2 regions of the Devosia ginsengisoli genome follow, and region 2 is predicted to be linked to the other one. Evidence: predicted binding sites of a transcription regulator. Region 2 holds the regulator's gene; the other holds the start of a gene.

Region 1 (3,995 bases), 1.2 Mb from region 2:
GCGGCCCACCAGGTCTCCGGCCCGCAAGGTAGTGCGGATGGAACGGGCGATGATGGTCAGGGCCTCGTCGCCGGCATCATGGCCGAACAGGTCGTTGATCGCCTTGAAATTGTCGGCGTCGATCATCAGCAGGGCGCCATTGGTGTCGCGTCCGCGCTGGGCCAGCAGCGTGCTCACCTTGCCGGTGAAGGCCCCGCGATTGAGACAGGCGGTCAGGCTGTCGGTGCGGGCAACCAGGCCAAGCCGCAGATTGGTGATGGCAAGCCCGCGCACCCGCATGCTCATATAGAAGAATAGCGGCACGCCCAGCAGGATGGGCAGCACGATGGCGCTGATGACGGATCGGCGCAGGGCCTCGGGTCCCATGTTGCCGAACATCAAGGCGTTGAATCCCACCGAGACCAGGACGCAGGCCATCGTGCCAAACAGTGTCCAGCGACCGACGCTGGACCAGCTTTGCAGGGCAGTCAAAGTCTTGGACGGCATCATTGCATACTCTCGGTTTGAAATGGCGGGCTCGCCACCCTGCATCGGGCAGGGCGGCGCGGGTGCCGTGGCAATGAACGAAACAATCAGGCGGTCGGCGTCTCCATAGTCAGGCGGCCTGCATCATGGCGACGCGATCGCGGCCCGTATTCTTGGCTTCGTAGAGATGTTGGTCGGCAAGGCGATAGAGTTCGGCAAAGGTTGCGCCAGGGGCATAGGTAGCCCCGCCGATACTGACCGAAAGCGGGCAGGGTGTGTCGCCGGGGGCGAAAACGAGAACGGAGATCGCGTGGCGAATGCTCTCAGCCACTTGGTCGGCAGTCGCCACATTGGCTTCGGCGAGGAAAACACCGAATTCCTCCCCGCCCAGACGGCCCACCAGATCGTTATCGCGCACTGCCTTGCGGATGGCGCAGGCGATCAGCTGCAGGGCCTCGTCGCCGGCATCATGGCCGAAGCGGTCGTTGACGCTCTTGAAGTCGTCGGCATCCACGATCAGCAATGCGCCGCCGGGATCCCTGGGTGCGCAGCGGTCGAGATGGCGGCTGACCGCGCCGGTAAAGGCGCCGCGGTTGAGGCAGTCGGTCAGCCAGTCGGTGCTCGCCAGATGCTTGAGCTGGTCGTTGGCGTGGCGCAGCTGCTGGTGTTTCAGCACCAGAAACCAGGTCATCGGTCCGCCCAAAGTCAGCGGCATGAGGATCGAAACCGCCAGTCCCTGCACGTTTATCCCGGCCGAGAAGGTTTCCATGATCATGTTGGTCAGGATTACCGACAGCACTACCGAGATGAGGGTGATTGCCCCCCGTGACGCGATAAATGCGCAGCCACGCGCGCTTCGGTAGGTTCCGGCCGAGTTCCGTCATGCTTTGCCCCTGCATTCCCGTGGCGGAAACTAGGGGCGCGGCTTGAAGATGGTGTTTGCGCGATGGGTAGAATTTTATCGACTATAAGGTTTTCCACCGGCCCTGTTGCCTATTTGTTCACATTGGCCTTGGTAGGCTGGCCCTGCGTTGTTAAGGATTGGGCCATGAGTGCTGCCACCCGAATCATCGGAATCGACCCCGGCCTGCGCCGCTGCGGCTGGGGGATCATCGAGACACTGGGCAACCGGCTGACCTTCGTTGCGTCAGGCACGGTGACGCCTGATGTCGACGGTTCGCTGGCCGAACGTCTTGCTTTGTTATTCACAGGGCTGGGCGAGGTGCTCGATCGTTTCGCGCCCGAGGAGGCGGCGGTGGAAGAAACCTTCGTCAATGCCGGGGCGCGTTCGGCGCTGATCCTGGGGCAGGCGCGCGGCGTGGCGCTGCTGACGCCGGCGGCGCGCGGCCTGCCGGTTGCCGAATATGCCGCCAACCTGGTCAAGAAATCGGTGGTGGGCACCGGGCATGCCGACAAGGGACAGATCCAGCTCATGGTCAAGACATTGCTGCCGGCGGCTGATTTCAAGGGAGCAGACGCCGCCGATGCGCTGGCCATCGCTATCTGCCATGCCCATCACCGGGTATCCAATCAGCGGCTGAGGGCGCTGGCATGATCGGCAAGCTCAAGGGGCTGGTCGACAGCTTCGGCGATGATTTCGTGCTGATCGATTGCGGCGGCGTCTGTTACGAGGCCTTCTGCTCAAGCCGGACATTGCAGGCCTTGCCGCGCGTCGGCGAGGCGGCGGTGGTCTTCATCGAGACCATTGTCCGCGAGGATATGATCCGGCTCTATGGCTTTGCCAGCGAAGGCGAGAAGGGCTGGTTCAACCTGCTGATGACGGTGCAGGGTGTCGGCGCCCGCGTGGCGCTGTCCATTCTTTCTGTGCTGTCGCCGGCCGAACTCTCCAGCGCGGTGGCCCTGCAGGACAAGGCAATGGTCGGCCGCGCCAATGGCGTCGGCCCCAAGCTCGCCGTGCGCCTCGTCACCGAACTCAAGGGCAAGGCGCCCACCGGCCCGGGTATCGACGCCGGCACGCTCGGCCTGCAGGCGGCTTTGGGCGAAGGCGTCGCTCCGTCTGCTATTGCCGACGCCGTCTCGGCGCTCACCAATCTCGGCTATTCCAGCGCGCAAGCGTCGGCGGCACTGGCGCGGATCGTGGCGCGGGAGGGGGATGGCGTGCCGACGGAAAAGCTGATCCGGCTGGGGCTTAGGGAGTTGAGCAATTGAGGCTCGTTGAACGCTCATTTGGAGCGTTTGTGGAACCTCTCTGGTGAACATGATGACGTCTTTTGTCGAGCAGATTGAGAAATTAGGCCTGGCGAGGCCAAAGCCACCTGCCACACCTGAACTGGTGCTCGAAGCTGCGGAGCGCCTTGGCCTAACGCTAAAGCTGACCGCGCCTTCGGTTCCAGAGCAGTACGAGGTTTTGAAGTTAGATGAGTTATCCGGCTACATCAAAGCTCGTCACGGGGGTATGCAAGTGATTTATCCAGATGCTGGCGGAGAAGAGATCTATGATGGACCGATCGACGGGTTCGGGGGCTTCACTGATCATGAGCGGGAAGCGAAGCTGCTTTTTGCACTGACCCTGATTGCAGCTCGGATGCTCGCGTGACCGATCTCACCTCTCCCGCCGCCGGCCGCGACGATCCGCTTGACGTCTCTCTGCGCCCGTCCGGCTTTGCCGAATTCGTCGGGCAGGCGGCTGCGCGGGCCAATCTCGAAGTGTTCATCGAAGCGGCCAAGAAGCGCGGCACGGCGCTTGATCATGTGCTGTTCGTCGGTCCGCCGGGCCTGGGAAAGACCACGCTGGCGCAGATCATTTCGCGCGAGCTGGGCGTCGGTTTCCGCGCCACGTCCGGTCCGGTCATCGCCAAGGCGGGTGATCTCGCGGCGCTGCTGACCAATCTCGAAGAGCGCGATGTGCTGTTCATCGACGAAATCCATCGGCTCAATCCGGCGATCGAGGAAGTGCTCTATCCGGCGATGGAGGATTTCCAGCTCGATCTCATCATCGGCGAGGGGCCGGCTGCCCGTTCGGTGCGGATCGACCTTGCCAAGTTCACCCTGGTCGGCGCCACCACGCGCGCGGGTCTGCTTACCACGCCCCTGCGCGACCGGTTCGGCATTCCGGTGCGGCTCAATTTCTATACGCCCGAGGAACTGGTGCAAATCGTGACGCGCGGCGCGCGGCTGCTCGGCATGCCGATGGCGCCCGATGGGGCGATGGAAATCGCCCGCCGTTCCCGCGGCACGCCCCGTATTGCCGGGCGCCTGCTGCGCCGGGTGACCGATTTCGCGCTGGTGGATGGCTCGGGCGAAATCACCCGTGCCATTGCCGACAAGGCGCTGTTGCGGCTCGATGTCGATGCGCGCGGGCTCGACCAGCTCGATCGGCGCTATCTCACCACCATTGCCGATTTCTACAATGGTGGTCCTGTCGGCATCGAAACCATTGCTGCGGCACTGAGCGAACCGCGCGACGCCATCGAGGAAATCGTCGAGCCCTATCTGATCCAGCAGGGCTTTATCCAGCGTACCCCGCGCGGGCGCATGCTGACCGGCGCCGCCTTCCAGCATCTGGGCAA
Region 2 (12,370 bases):
TTCGGGCAAGTATCTGGATTAGAAGCACTCAGGCGCATGATTTTCACCGAGCCCCGCGATCCCAGATTGATCACTGTTCGTCGCGGCGGCACGCTGAGCGACCGCGACCACCGGCTACTTGCCGTATGGGCCGCCACCTGCGCCGAGCATGTCTTCCCAATCTTCGAGGCGGCCTTGCGGGGCGATGATCGCCTGAAACACGCCATTGCCCAAAATCATGCCTGGACGCGCGGCGAGATTACCATGCGCCAGGCCCTCAAGGCCGCCGCCGCCCGCTCTGCGGCCCGCGATGTCTCCGGCGCGGCGAAATTTGCCGCTTATGCCACCGCCCAGGCCGTGGCTGTCGCCCATGTGCCGGCCCATGAGCTGGGTGCGGCAGCCTATGCGATAAGGGCAGTGCAGGCGGCGACCAGCGAGACCGGGCGCGAAGTAGCCGGCCGCCGGGAATGTCGATGGCAGCGCGAACAGTTGCCGGACGAAATCCGCGATCTGGTGCTGGACGACCAGCGGCTGCGCAATCACGCCTGCTGGTTTGTGTTCGACTGCTGATGACGTTCCCGGAGGGTGAGATCATTCTGGAGATGGACGCGCTTCGTGCGGTGGCCGCCTATGCGGCCGAAAACGCCGGCGCCGTGCTCGCCATTTTCGAGCAGGCCGCACCGTCGGATATCCGCCCGCGCGACGCAGTGGATGCGGCGCTGCGCTTTGCGCGCGGTGGCAAGCGGGTGAAAGCCCTGCGCGATGCCTCCTGGGCTGCGCTCAAGGCGGCGCAGGAGACGGAAAATGCTGCGGCAAGCCAGGCGGCACGGGCCGCTATGGCGGCTTCCGCGGCGGCCTATCTGCATCCGTTACCCAATGCCACCCAGGTCAAACACATTCTTGGCGCAACGGCCCATGCAGCAAGAGCCGTCGAGCTTGGGGCCGGCGATGACCCTGCTGTCGGCGACGCCCATATCCAGCGCGCCACGCAACAAATGCCCCCTGATGTCCTGAGCGTGCTTCGCCGGTTTCCTCCGGCACCGCCGGGCGGTGGTCGTGTCGGCCAGTTGCTGCGCGCACTCGACACGGCGCTTCGCACCACGCCCTAGGGCCGGTCGGTACTCGGCACGGGACCAATCAGCGCCCCGCTCCAGTCGGGTCATTCCCGCGAAAGCGGGAACCCCTGTTTTCTCCGAGCGGCCCGAACCGCATGATCACCGGTTCCTTACGGTGCCGGCAAACTCCGGCCAAATCCCGAGCAAAAAAAACCACCGCGAAAATCGCGGTGGTCCTTGTGCGAGCGGCGCCGAAGCGCGCTCGTCATCTGTGCCTGAAGCCTAGAGCAGGGTCAGGTTGGTCGCCGATTCCTTGCCGTCGCGGCCGGTCTCGAGCTCGTAGGTCACCTTGTCGTTCTCATACAGGCCCTGCAGGCCCGAACGCTGAACGGCGGAGATGTGGACGAAGGCATCCTTGCCGCCATTTTCAGGCGAAATGAAGCCGAAGCCCTTGGTGGTGTTGAAGAATTTCACGGTGCCAGTGATGAGGGCCATGATAGTTTCCTTTTGCTCTTAACGAGCGGTTATCCGATGGCAACATGCCAAGGGGACATAACGTTCGCATGGTAGAGAAGGAAGCCACGGACCGGACAGGCCGGCGTCAGGCAGCCGACTTAGGCTGAAAACGTATACCCCTATGTGGCACGGAAACGGCCATTCCGCAAGATGTTCGCTACTAAGAGTTTGCGAACACTGCGCTTTGCCCGTCCTGACCCCATTGCGGCCCACCGAATACTTGCCGGCAAAACGCCAGGCGATCCGGCCGTTTCAGGCCCCGCCGCCAGTGGGCGGTGCGCCCGCCGACCGGCTTCTCCCCTGCAATCAGTATTTGCGCAGCAGACCGACGAGACGCCCCTGGACCTTGACGCGGTCAGGGGGAAAGATGCGGGTTTCATAGGCCGGGTTGGCGGCTTCCAGCGCCACCGTATTTCCCTTGCGGCGCAAGCGCTTGAGGGTAGCTTCCTCATCATCCACGAGAGCAACGATAATCTCGCCGGTGCTGGCGGCGTCCTGCTTCTTGATGAGCACGGTGTCGCCATCGAAAATACCGGCATCGATCATCGAGTCACCACGCACTTCGAGCGCAAAATGCTCGCCCGCGCCCAGCATTTCGGGCGGCACCATGATGGTGTGGGAATGGGTCTGGATCGCCTCGATCGGCGTACCCGCCGCGATGCGGCCCATGACCGGGATGGAGATCGGCCGCACATAATCCTCGGTCGCCGAAATGCGCGACGGGGGCGAGGCCACCTTGCCCAGATTGCCCTCGATGACCGAAGGCTCGAAGCGCACCTTGCGGCCGCCAAGGGAGGGGTTCATCGAATCCGGGAGCTTGACCACTTCCAGCGCGCGCGCCCGATTGGGCAGGCGGCGGATGAAGCCGCGTTCCTCGAGCGCCGTGATCAGGCGATGAATGCCCGATTTGGATGCCAGGTCGAGCGCATCCTTCATCTCATCGAACGAAGGCGGAATGCCGCTTTCCTTCATCCGTTCGTGGATGAACATCAGCAGCTCGTGTTGTTTGCGCGTCAGCATGGGGCCCCTCGGGGAGAGAATCGGAACATAGGCAGAACGACTATACGTGTTCCAGTTATGTTCTGCAATACTCGCTGCAATAGTGCAGATCAGGCCGCCGATATGCCCTGGATTTGCGGCAATTGTACCTGCAGGGCTTCCAGTTCGCTTTCGCTGACCACGCGATTGCGGCCGGCATGCTTGGCCGCATAGAGGCACCGGTCGGCGCGCTCGATAAGCATGCTGACCGTATCGCCGGGCTGATAGGCGGCCACGCCGAAGGAGGCGGTGATGCGGCCTAGCTTTTCATTGGTCGAGCGCTTCAGCAGTTCCTTGGCCTGGATGGCGCGGCGAATATTCTCCGCTACGATCACTGCGCCCTCGATATCGGTCGAGGGCAGGATGGCGACGAATTCCTCCCCGCCATAGCGGGCTGCCAGGTCCTTGCCCTTGATGTTGGACTTGAGCGTCATCGCCACCAGCCGCAACACCTGGTCGCCGGTCTGGTGGCCATAGGTATCATTGAAATTCTTGAAATGATCGATATCGACGATCATCAAGCAGAGCGGCGTGCCGTTTTCCCTTGCCTCGGCGATGGCCGCTTCCATGCCTTCGTCGAAGCTCTTGCGATTGGCGATCTTGGTCAGCGGATCAAGCAGGGATTCGCGCCTGACGTCGTCGAGGTCGCGCTGCAGCGAGGCGATGTCGTCGCGCGAGGCTTCCAGCTTCTGCTCGAGGGCGCGGTTGGTGTCCTGCATGCGCCGCGTTTCGGACAGCAGCCGCTCGGCCAGCGTCTTCATCGCCTCGGGCGAAATATCGCGTTCCAGATCCCCGCTGGCCGATTGCAGCGAGCCGGAATAGGCGTTCGCCGTGGTCATGGCAGTGTCGATGGCCTCATGAACCGCCTCGATGCGCGCATGCATGCGCTCCGAGACGTTGGACATGCGGTCATTGACGTCGGATTTGAGGAATTCGTTGTAGAGCGCTTCGGCAAGATTGGCCGACGGGGAATCGCCATTGCGGAAAATGGCGTTGATCCGGTTGTTCAGCGTCGGGTTGACGCCCGTCGCGTAAGTATAGAGCAGCTCATAAAATTGCGGATAGGGCGGTATGCTGCTGCGCTTGAGCAGGTCAAATGCCGAGTTCGCGTAACCGAGCGCGCGTTTGAATTCCTGTTCCGACACAGCTTCCCTCGCGCATGGTTGCGCCGGACCTGGCCGCGTCCTGAATCCCCTGCGGCCGAGTCATCAATAATGAATATCGCGCCAGTATTAATGAAGACAACTATGCCGCCGCAATAAAACGGCTGCTTGCACAATGAAATAAGATCAAATTAGCTGGCGGCGCGGGTTGGTCGCAGCAAAAATGCCGGAATCGGACCGTCATTGCCAAAGGGCGAGTTGCCGGCGCCCGTATCCGAATCGGGCTGTTCGGCTTCCGGGCGCTGCCGGCCGCGACCACGCGCGGGGCGCTGGGCGTTGCGTTCCGGCTTTGCCGCCGGTTCGGGCGTGGTCTCTTCCGTCTCGACCGGCGCAGCCTTGGCGGCGGGGCGGGTCCGGGGCGCGGGTGCTGCCGTTTCGGCAGTGGCCTCGGCTTCGGCGCGGGTGCGCGGGCCGCCGCGGCGCGAACGGGCCGGCCGGGCAGGGCGCTCTGCACCATCTTCGGCCGGAGCGGCGGCTTGCGCCGTCTTGCCACCGGTTTCGAGATAGTCGATCGGCTTCTGGATCAGCTTGAGGATGGCGTCGAGATGCTTGCCATCGGCCGGCGCCACCAGCGTATAGGCGACGCCCGAACGACCGGCCCGGCCGGTGCGGCCGATGCGGTGCACATAGTCTTCGGCATGCACGGGCACGTCGAAGTTGAACACGTGGCTCACCGCGGGAATATCGAGCCCGCGTGCCGCCACGTCGCTGGCGACCAGCAGCGTCAACCGGTTGTTCTTGAACGCATCGAGCGTTTCCATGCGGCTCTTCTGGTCCATGTCGCCATGCAGCGCGCCGGCCGAAAAGCCGTGGCGCTCCAGCGAACGGGCGAGGGTCGCTACGTCGCGCTTGCGATTGCAGAAGATGATGGCGTTGGTCAGGCCCTCGGCCGCGCGGATACGATCGCGCAGAGCGGCCCGCTTTTCCTCGGGCTTGGAGCCGACCTTGACCAGCTTCTGGTCGATCGTGTCGGCCGTGGAAGCGGCGCGGGACACCTGCACATGCACGGGGTCCTTGAGGAATTTCTTGGTCAGCTTCTCGATCTGGCTGTCCATCGTCGCCGAAAACAGCATGGTCTGCCGGCGCGGCGGCAGGCGCGACACAATCTTTTCGATATCGTCGATGAAGCCCATGTCGAGCATGCGGTCGGCTTCGTCGATGACGAGGATTTCAACGCCGGTCAGCAGGATCTTGCCGCGATCGAACTGGTCGAGCAAGCGACCGGGCGTGGCGATCAGCACATCGACGCCGCGATCGAGCTTCTTGTTCTGGTCCTCAAAGCTCACGCCGCCGATGATCAGCGCCATCGAAACGCGATGGTTCTTGCCATATTTCTCGAAATTCTCGGAAACCTGCGCCGCGAGCTCGCGCGTCGGTTCGAGAATGAGCGTGCGGGGCATGCGGGCGCGGGCGCGGCCATTTTCCAGCAGGTGCAGCATGGGCAGCACGAAGGATGCCGTCTTGCCGGTGCCCGTCTGGGCGATGCCGATGACGTCCTTTTTCTGCAGGACATGGGGGATGGCCTGCGCCTGGATTTCGGTCGGCTTGGTGTAGCCGGCAGCAGTGACCGCGTCGGTTACTTTGGTGGACAGGCCCAGCCCGGAAAAATCATCAGTCAATCAGGTAATTCCACTCAGATATGTGGCCCGGGGCCAGGTCCAGTCCGAGACATTCGAACGGTGCGCCGGGGTCTTCAGCCGTGAACTGGAAAATTATGCGACGCGTTCACGACTGGATGGCCACCGAACGGGATTGCAGCAAGTGCAGATACGGAGTGGCCCTGAGGCAGTTTTTTGGCAGAGGCGGGTGATGCCGTGATGACAAACCGTCCAGCCGGAAATGCTCCAGCGGCGCGGACCATAGCGCAAAGGCCTTGCCTGTCAACGGTTTTGCGGGCGTTAGTCTTAATTGGGGCCACTTCACTCTCAGGGGAGGAGTGGCCTCTTGTTCGTGACGCGCAAAACGCGATCGTCACCCTCGGGCTTGACCCGACGGTGTTGCACTTGCTGAACGTCCGTAAGTATAGAGCCCTCGGGTCAAGCCCGAGGGTGACGATCTGCGAATGTATTCCGACCTGTCCGAGCGGGTTCACCCAAAGGCACGGATGCTGTGGCTAAACATCCAGATCCGTCACAAACGCGGCATTCTCCTGGATGAAGTCGAACCGCGCCTCGGGTTTCGTCCCCATCAGCCGGTCGACGCTGATCCGCGTCGCGTCCAGATCGTCCCGCACCTTCACCTGAAGCAGGGTCCGTGATTTGGGCGACATGGTGGTTTCGCGCAGATGCGCGAAGGGCATTTCGCCCAGGCCCTTGAAGCGGGTCATGTCCACCTTGCCCTTGCCGGTGAATTCGGTTTCCATCAATTCATTCTTGTGGGCGTCGTCGCGGGCATAGAGCGTCTTGCCGCCCTGGCTGATGCGATAGAGCGGTGGCAGGGCCAGATAAAGGTGCCCCGCATCGATCAGCTTGGGCATTTCCTGGAAGAAGAAGGTGATCAGCAGCGAAGCGATATGGGCGCCGTCGACATCGGCATCGGTCATCACGATGATCTTGTCGTAACGCAGGTCTTCTTCGCGATAGCGGTCCCGCGTGCCGCAGCCCAAAGCCTGGATGAGGTCGGAGATGAGCTGGCTGGCATGCATCTTCTCCCGGCTAGCCCCGGCGACGTTGAGGATCTTGCCGCGCAGCGGCAGCACCGCCTGGTTGGCGCGGTTGCGCGCCTGCTTGGCCGAGCCACCGGCCGAGTCGCCTTCCACGATGAACAGCTCCGCGCCTTGCGCCGCTGTCTGCGTGCAGTCGGCCAGCTTGCCGGGCAGACGCAGCTTGCGCGTGGCGCTGGCGCGGTCGATTTCCTTTTCCTTGCGGCGGCGCAGCCGTTCCTCGGCGCGCTCGATGGCCCAGTCCAGCAGTTTGCCGGCCTGGTTGGGCGAGGCAGCCAGCCAGTGGTCGAACGCATCGCGCAGGGCGGTATCGACAATGCGCGTGGCTTCACCCGAGGCCAGCTTGTCCTTGGTCTGGCCGACGAATTCGGGCTCGCGCACGAAGACGGAGAGCATGGCGCTGCAATGGGCGAAGACATCATCGGCGGTGAGGATGGCTGCGCCCTTGTTCTTGGTCAGCTCGGCATAATTCTTGAGGCCGCGGAGCAGGGCGGTGCGCAGGCCCGCTTCATGCGTGCCGCCATCGGGTGTCGGCACGGTGTTGCAATAGGATTGCACGCCACCATCGCCGAGCGTCCAGGCGACGGCCCATTCCACCGCTCCGTGGCTGCCCGCCTTGCCGTGAACACCGGCGAACAGCTCGTCGACAATGCGCGTCTCGCCCTCGATACGCGCCGTCATGAAGTCCTTGAGACCATTGGGATAGTGGAACACCGCCTTGGCCGGCGCGTCCTCGGTCACCAGGGACTCGTCGCAGCTCCAGCGCAGCTCGACGCCCGCGAAAAGATACGCCTTGGCCCGCGTCATGCGGAACAGGCGGGCGGCAGAAAAGTGCGCGTGGTCGCCGAAGATCTGCGGATCGGGATGGAAGCGGGTGGTCACGCCGCGCCGGTTCTGCACCCGGCCCAGGGTTTCGATCTCGCCCAGCGGCTTGCCGCGCGAAAAGGCCAGCCGGTACAATTGCTGCTCGCGCGCCACTTCGACCACGAGGCTGTCCGAGAGCGCATTGACCACCGAGACGCCGACGCCATGCAGGCCACCGGAGGTCTCATAGGCCTTGGAGTCGAACTTGCCGCCGGCATGGAGCACGGTATGGACGATTTCCAGCGTCGAGCGACCGGGATATTTCGGGTGGTTCTCGACCGGGATGCCGCGCCCATTGTCGGAAACGGTGATGAACCCGTCCTCGCCCAGATGCACTTCGATGCGGGTGGCGTGGCCGGCAATGGCCTCGTCCATGGAATTGTCGATGACTTCGGCAAACAGGTGGTGCAGCGCATTGGCGTCGGTGCCGCCGATATACATGCCGGGGCGGCGGCGCACCGGCTCCAGCCCTTCCAGCACCTCGATATCGGCAGCCGAATACGAGCCCGGCGCAGCGGCGCCGGCCTTGGCTGCCGGCTTGGCCGGTTCAGGCTGGATATTGCGGCGATCGGGTTCGTCCCCGCCGCCGAAAAGGTCTTCTGCTTGCGACATGCACATTCCATATTCGTGCCCGAATCAGGCAATTCCGCCTTTTAGCATATCCCAGCCGCGTGCCGCGCCATGCCGGAACCACTTGCCGCCATGGGCTTTGTCCACAAAGCTGAACGCCAGATGAACGGCCGGTTCCGGCTGGGTTCAAGCCCGGTCCGGCACGCTGGCAGATTGCATCAATGACACGGAGGCCGTCATGACCAAGTCCATCGCCATCGCCCTGGCGGCGCTGCTGCTCGGCACCAGCGTCACCTTGCCTGTCCAGGCCCAGTCCGCCGGCTTCGGCATCTTCTTCGGCGACGAGGAATCCGACTTCTTCCCCGAGCGCATTACCTGCATGAGCGGCTATGAGGTCCGCCGGGCCGTCGCCGATCGCGGCTATACCAACGTCTATCTCAATGTCATGACAGACAAACATGTCGAAGTGCGGGCCACGCGCGGCGACTGGGTCTATCTGCTCGACTTCAACTATTGCACCGGCCGCATCGAAGACCGCACCCAGCTACGCCCGGCGGGGTAGGCCAGTAGACCTCATGGTGAGCCCGTCGAACCACGAGGTCGTGGCACATGGGCCTCCACTCGCCCGACCTCGCCCATCGACACGCTCAGGGTGAGGCCTCGGGTAGGGCCTTGCCCCAGATCCATACAAACCCGTCCCAAGATCGGGCGCCGGATTTACGTTCCGTTTGCTTCTTGAAAGCACTTTCTTAAAGGCGCGCTGCTAGAACCATCCCATACGGTTTTTGTCTGGAGTTGCCGTATGCGAACCGACCGGGATCCTCGTTCTGCGTACCAGGTCTCTGCTGGTTCGGTTGCCTCAGGTGTTTGGCCGCAAGCCGGGTTTTCAGGTATTGCGTACCGGCTGGCCAAGCTCACCGCCCCGCGTTCCGGGGTTCTCGCGCTGGTCGCGGCCATGTTCTACCTGCTTTGATCGAACGCCGTTGAGACCTTATGGTGAGCTTGTCGAACCACGAGGTCGGGCAAGCGGTGTGTTTGCCCCGAGTTGATTTCCGTCATCCGCGCAGCTATTCATTCGCCATCACCACGCCAACCGAGGGAGGGCGCCATGACTTTGCAGTTCGAGCACCGCTCCCGTGGCCCTGTCCACGCCCTGTGGCACCAGCTACAGGGCTGACCGGTACTGGTACGGACGTTCCCCTCTGTCTTTCCATTCTGGTTTGCCCTTCGTGGCGGTTCTTGACCGCCTGACAGGATTTTGGCGCTTCCTCGCGCCGCACCAGTGAGACAAGACAATGGGCTCCATCAGCCTCCGCAATGCCGGCCTCGTGGCCTCTGAAACCCTCTTTTCCAACCTCAATTTCGTCATCGGCGATGGCGACCGGGTCGGCCTCGTTGCCGGCAATGGCCGCGGCAAGACCACGCTGCTGCGTGCCATGGCCGGGCAGGGGGAACTGACCACAGGCGATATCGTGCGCTCGCGCGGCCTCACCGTTGGCTATGTCGAGCAGGACATGCCTGCCGCCAGCATGGGCCTCACCCTTTACGACGCCGTGCTCGAGGCCCTGCCGCCTGTTGATCGCGACACCGACAGTTGGCGCGTCGACGTAGTGCTCGACGAGTTCGAAACGCCCGATGCCATGCGCAACCGCAAGCTGACCGAACTCAGTGGCGGCTGGCAGCGTATCGCCCTTATCGCCCGCTGCTGGGTGCTGCAGCCCGATGCTCTGCTGCTGGACGAGCCCACCAACCATCTCGATCTCGGCAAGCTGTTCCAGCTTGAAAACTGGATCAACCAGGCAGCCCGCAACATTCCTGTCGTCATCGCCAGCCACGACCGGCAATTCCTCGACGCCACCACCAATCGCACCCTGTTCCTGCGGCCCGATGCCAGTCACTATTTCGCTCTGCCCTACAGCAAGGCCCGGCTCGCGCTGGCCGAAGCCGACGAGGCTGCCGAGGCGAAGCGCGAAAAGGACCTCAAGGAGGTCAGTCGCCTCCGCAAGCAGGCGGCCAAGCTCACCAATATCGGCATCAATTCAGGCAGCGACCTGCTGACCGTGAAGTCGAAATACCTGCGCGAGCGCGCCGAGAAGATCGAAAGCGCCGTGCTCTCCCTCCATAAGGAGCGCAGCGGCGACATAAGGCTGGGCAATAGCGGCGCGCAGGCCAAGGTCATGCTGGCCATCGAGAATGTCGATGTCACCACTCCCGTCGGCGACAAGCTGTTCCGCATCGACAAGCTGCATATCTTCCAGGGCGACCGGCTGGTCATCCTGGGCCGCAACGGCACCGGCAAGTCCCAGTTCATCGGCCTCGTCCATCGCGCCATGGCGGGTGCGGAGACGCCGGGCATCCGTGTCAGCCCGCAGGTCGTGCCCGGCTATGTCGATCAGGCCATGAGCTTCCTGCCGGCGAAAGAATCCCCGCTGGGCTACATTACCGGCCGCTTCGACCAGGGCGACCAGCGCAGCAAGAGCCTGCTGGCCGCCGCCGGCTTTGCCGTCGAGAAGCAGGATCGGCCGATCGCCGAATTGTCCTTCGGCCAACGCGCCCGGCTGGGCCTGCTCGCCATTCGCCTGCTCGAGCCCAATTTCTACCTGCTCGACGAGCCGACCAACCATGTGGACATTCCGGGGCAGGAGCGGCTGGAGGATGAAATCCTCACCCATGGCGCCACCTGCATATTGGTGTCGCATGACCGCAGTTTCGTGCGCGGGCTGGGCAGCCGGTTCCTCGTGATCGAAAACAGGCGCCTGCGCGAAGTAGACAGTCCTGAAGCCCATTTTGCCGACATGGCGGCCGAACGCGGATGATGCGTTCAGGCAATACGTGCGCGATCGAAACAAAACATCACAAGTAAAACCGGGTGAATATTCCGAATACCAGCACGTACGTAAATTGTTTAGATATTTCTACTATGATTGCTTGCCTGTGCTGGAGAACGAAAAGTGCAAGAGGCAGTAGTTTCGGCTAGGCCGGGGCGGCACGACGACGTCAGGTATATCGGCGCGCTCAACGGCTGCTACACACTATCGGAAAGACGCGACACAGATGGAGTGGCGCCGGTCTATGCTTGCCGGCTCTGCTCGATTTCACCGCACCAGGCCGTACTGGTGGCGCCTGTCATCGGCAGGGTGGGCGAGGCCGTGGCGGCCCATTTCAAGGATTTCGGGCTGTTGCGCACGCGGGTTGCCCGCGAAATGACAACCGGTTTCGCCCTGGATATCGACCTCGATGACGAGGGACGGGACAAGTTGGCGGCGAAAATTCGCTGGCGGAAGCAGAACGCCACAAGCCATGCGCCGGACAAGCGCGAATATCCCCGCATCTTGCCGCGGCTGCCGCGGAGCGTATTGACCCTGGCCGATGGCAAGCACCTGCCGTGTTTCGTCATCGACATTTCCCGGTCGGGGGCGGCCATTTCCGCTTCGGTCCTGCCCGGATGCGGCACGCCCCTGGCGGTGGGCAGCATGATCGGCCGGGTCGTGCGGCGCCTCGATATCGGGTTTGCCGTGGCGTTCACGGAAATCTACCCGCAGGACCAGCTTGAGGAGCGCCTGTCCGCGCCGCCCTCTGAAATCCCGGCTGCGTAGGGTCCCGCTAACCATGCGATGAGTTGATCGAAGCCGCTCGCGGCAAGCGATCAAACTCACAGGTAAATTTGGAGAAGTCCTTAAGGACTCGCCCCTATCGTTTTCTTCCGATTAGGAACGAATGGGACGAGGGCCCCATGTTTCAAGGCGTCGACGGCGATAATGCGCCGTCACGGTCACATTTCGATTGGCACGATGTCCGGTTTATCGGCGCCGTGGCGGGACGCTATGCGCTGTCGGATCGCCGTGTCGGCGACGATGGCAAAGTGTCCGTCTATGCCTGCCGGCTCTGCTCGATATCGACGCGGCTGGCGGTGGTGGTCGGTCCGGTGACCGGCCGCGAGGGCGATTCGGTGACCGCCCATTTCGATGAATTCGGCATCCTGCGTGGCAGGATCAGCCGCAAGCTGCCATCGGGCTTCGTCATGGATCTGCAGCTCAACGATGTCGAGCGCAACAAGCTGGGCGGCAAGATCATCTGGCAGAAGAAGCGTGTGCATGAGCAGGTTCCGGACAAGCGGGAGCACAAGCGCATCCTGCCGCGCGACCCGCGCACGCTGCTCACGCTCGGCGACGGCAGCCAGATTCCGTGCTTCGTCATCAATATCTCGCAATCCGGCGTGGCCGTTTCCGCCGATATCTGGCCAGGCCTCGGCACCCCCATGGCCGTCGGCAAGCTCGTCGGCCGCGTCGTGCGCTATCTCGATGTCGGCTTCGCCCTGCAATTCATCGCCCTGCAGGCCTTCGACCAGCTCGAAATGCTGATGGCGCCGCCGGTCGAATAAGCCGTAACCCAAAACAAAAGGGCCCCTCTCGGGGCCCTTTCCCATTCATACCGTCAGCCTCAGGCCGAATAGTACATTTCGTATTCGACCGGATGCGGGGTCTGTTCGAACTTGATGACCTCAGTCATCTTCAGCTCGATGT

Evidence for each region. The regulator LexA, encoded in region 2, represses DNA repair genes until DNA is damaged. The targets are predictions, from matches to a motif close to TGTTCNNNNTGTGTTCNG.
Region 1: the regulator LexA is predicted to act here: its motif matches at 1,453-1,470, upstream of ruvC (crossover junction endodeoxyribonuclease RuvC).

Annotation. Positions count from the first base shown of each region.
Region 1 is NZ_CP042304.1:2,426,030-2,430,024, reverse strand. Features, by position in the region: gene FPZ08_RS11855 (GGDEF domain-containing protein) at 1-489, opposite strand, end outside; gene FPZ08_RS11850 (GGDEF domain-containing protein) at 596-1,264, opposite strand; gene ruvC (crossover junction endodeoxyribonuclease RuvC) at 1,514-2,020, shown strand; gene ruvA (Holliday junction branch migration protein RuvA) at 2,017-2,634, shown strand; gene FPZ08_RS11835 (hypothetical protein) at 2,678-3,022, shown strand; gene ruvB (Holliday junction branch migration DNA helicase RuvB) at 3,019-3,995, shown strand, end outside.
Region 2 is NZ_CP042304.1:1,261,972-1,274,341, reverse strand. Features, by position in the region: gene FPZ08_RS06180 (GFA family protein) at 1-22, shown strand, start outside; gene FPZ08_RS06175 (putative immunity protein) at 67-549, shown strand; gene FPZ08_RS06170 (putative immunity protein) at 549-1,088, shown strand; gene FPZ08_RS06165 (cold-shock protein) at 1,317-1,529, opposite strand; gene lexA (transcriptional repressor LexA) at 1,857-2,570, opposite strand; gene FPZ08_RS06155 (GGDEF domain-containing protein) at 2,660-3,733, opposite strand; gene FPZ08_RS06150 (DEAD/DEAH box helicase) at 3,883-5,370, opposite strand; gene parE (DNA topoisomerase IV subunit B) at 5,865-7,889, opposite strand; gene FPZ08_RS06140 (hypothetical protein) at 8,086-8,409, shown strand; gene FPZ08_RS06135 (ABC-F family ATP-binding cassette domain-containing protein) at 9,143-10,663, shown strand; gene FPZ08_RS06130 (PilZ domain-containing protein) at 10,799-11,443, shown strand; gene FPZ08_RS06125 (PilZ domain-containing protein) at 11,581-12,228, shown strand; gene glnA (type I glutamate--ammonia ligase) at 12,288-12,370, opposite strand, start outside.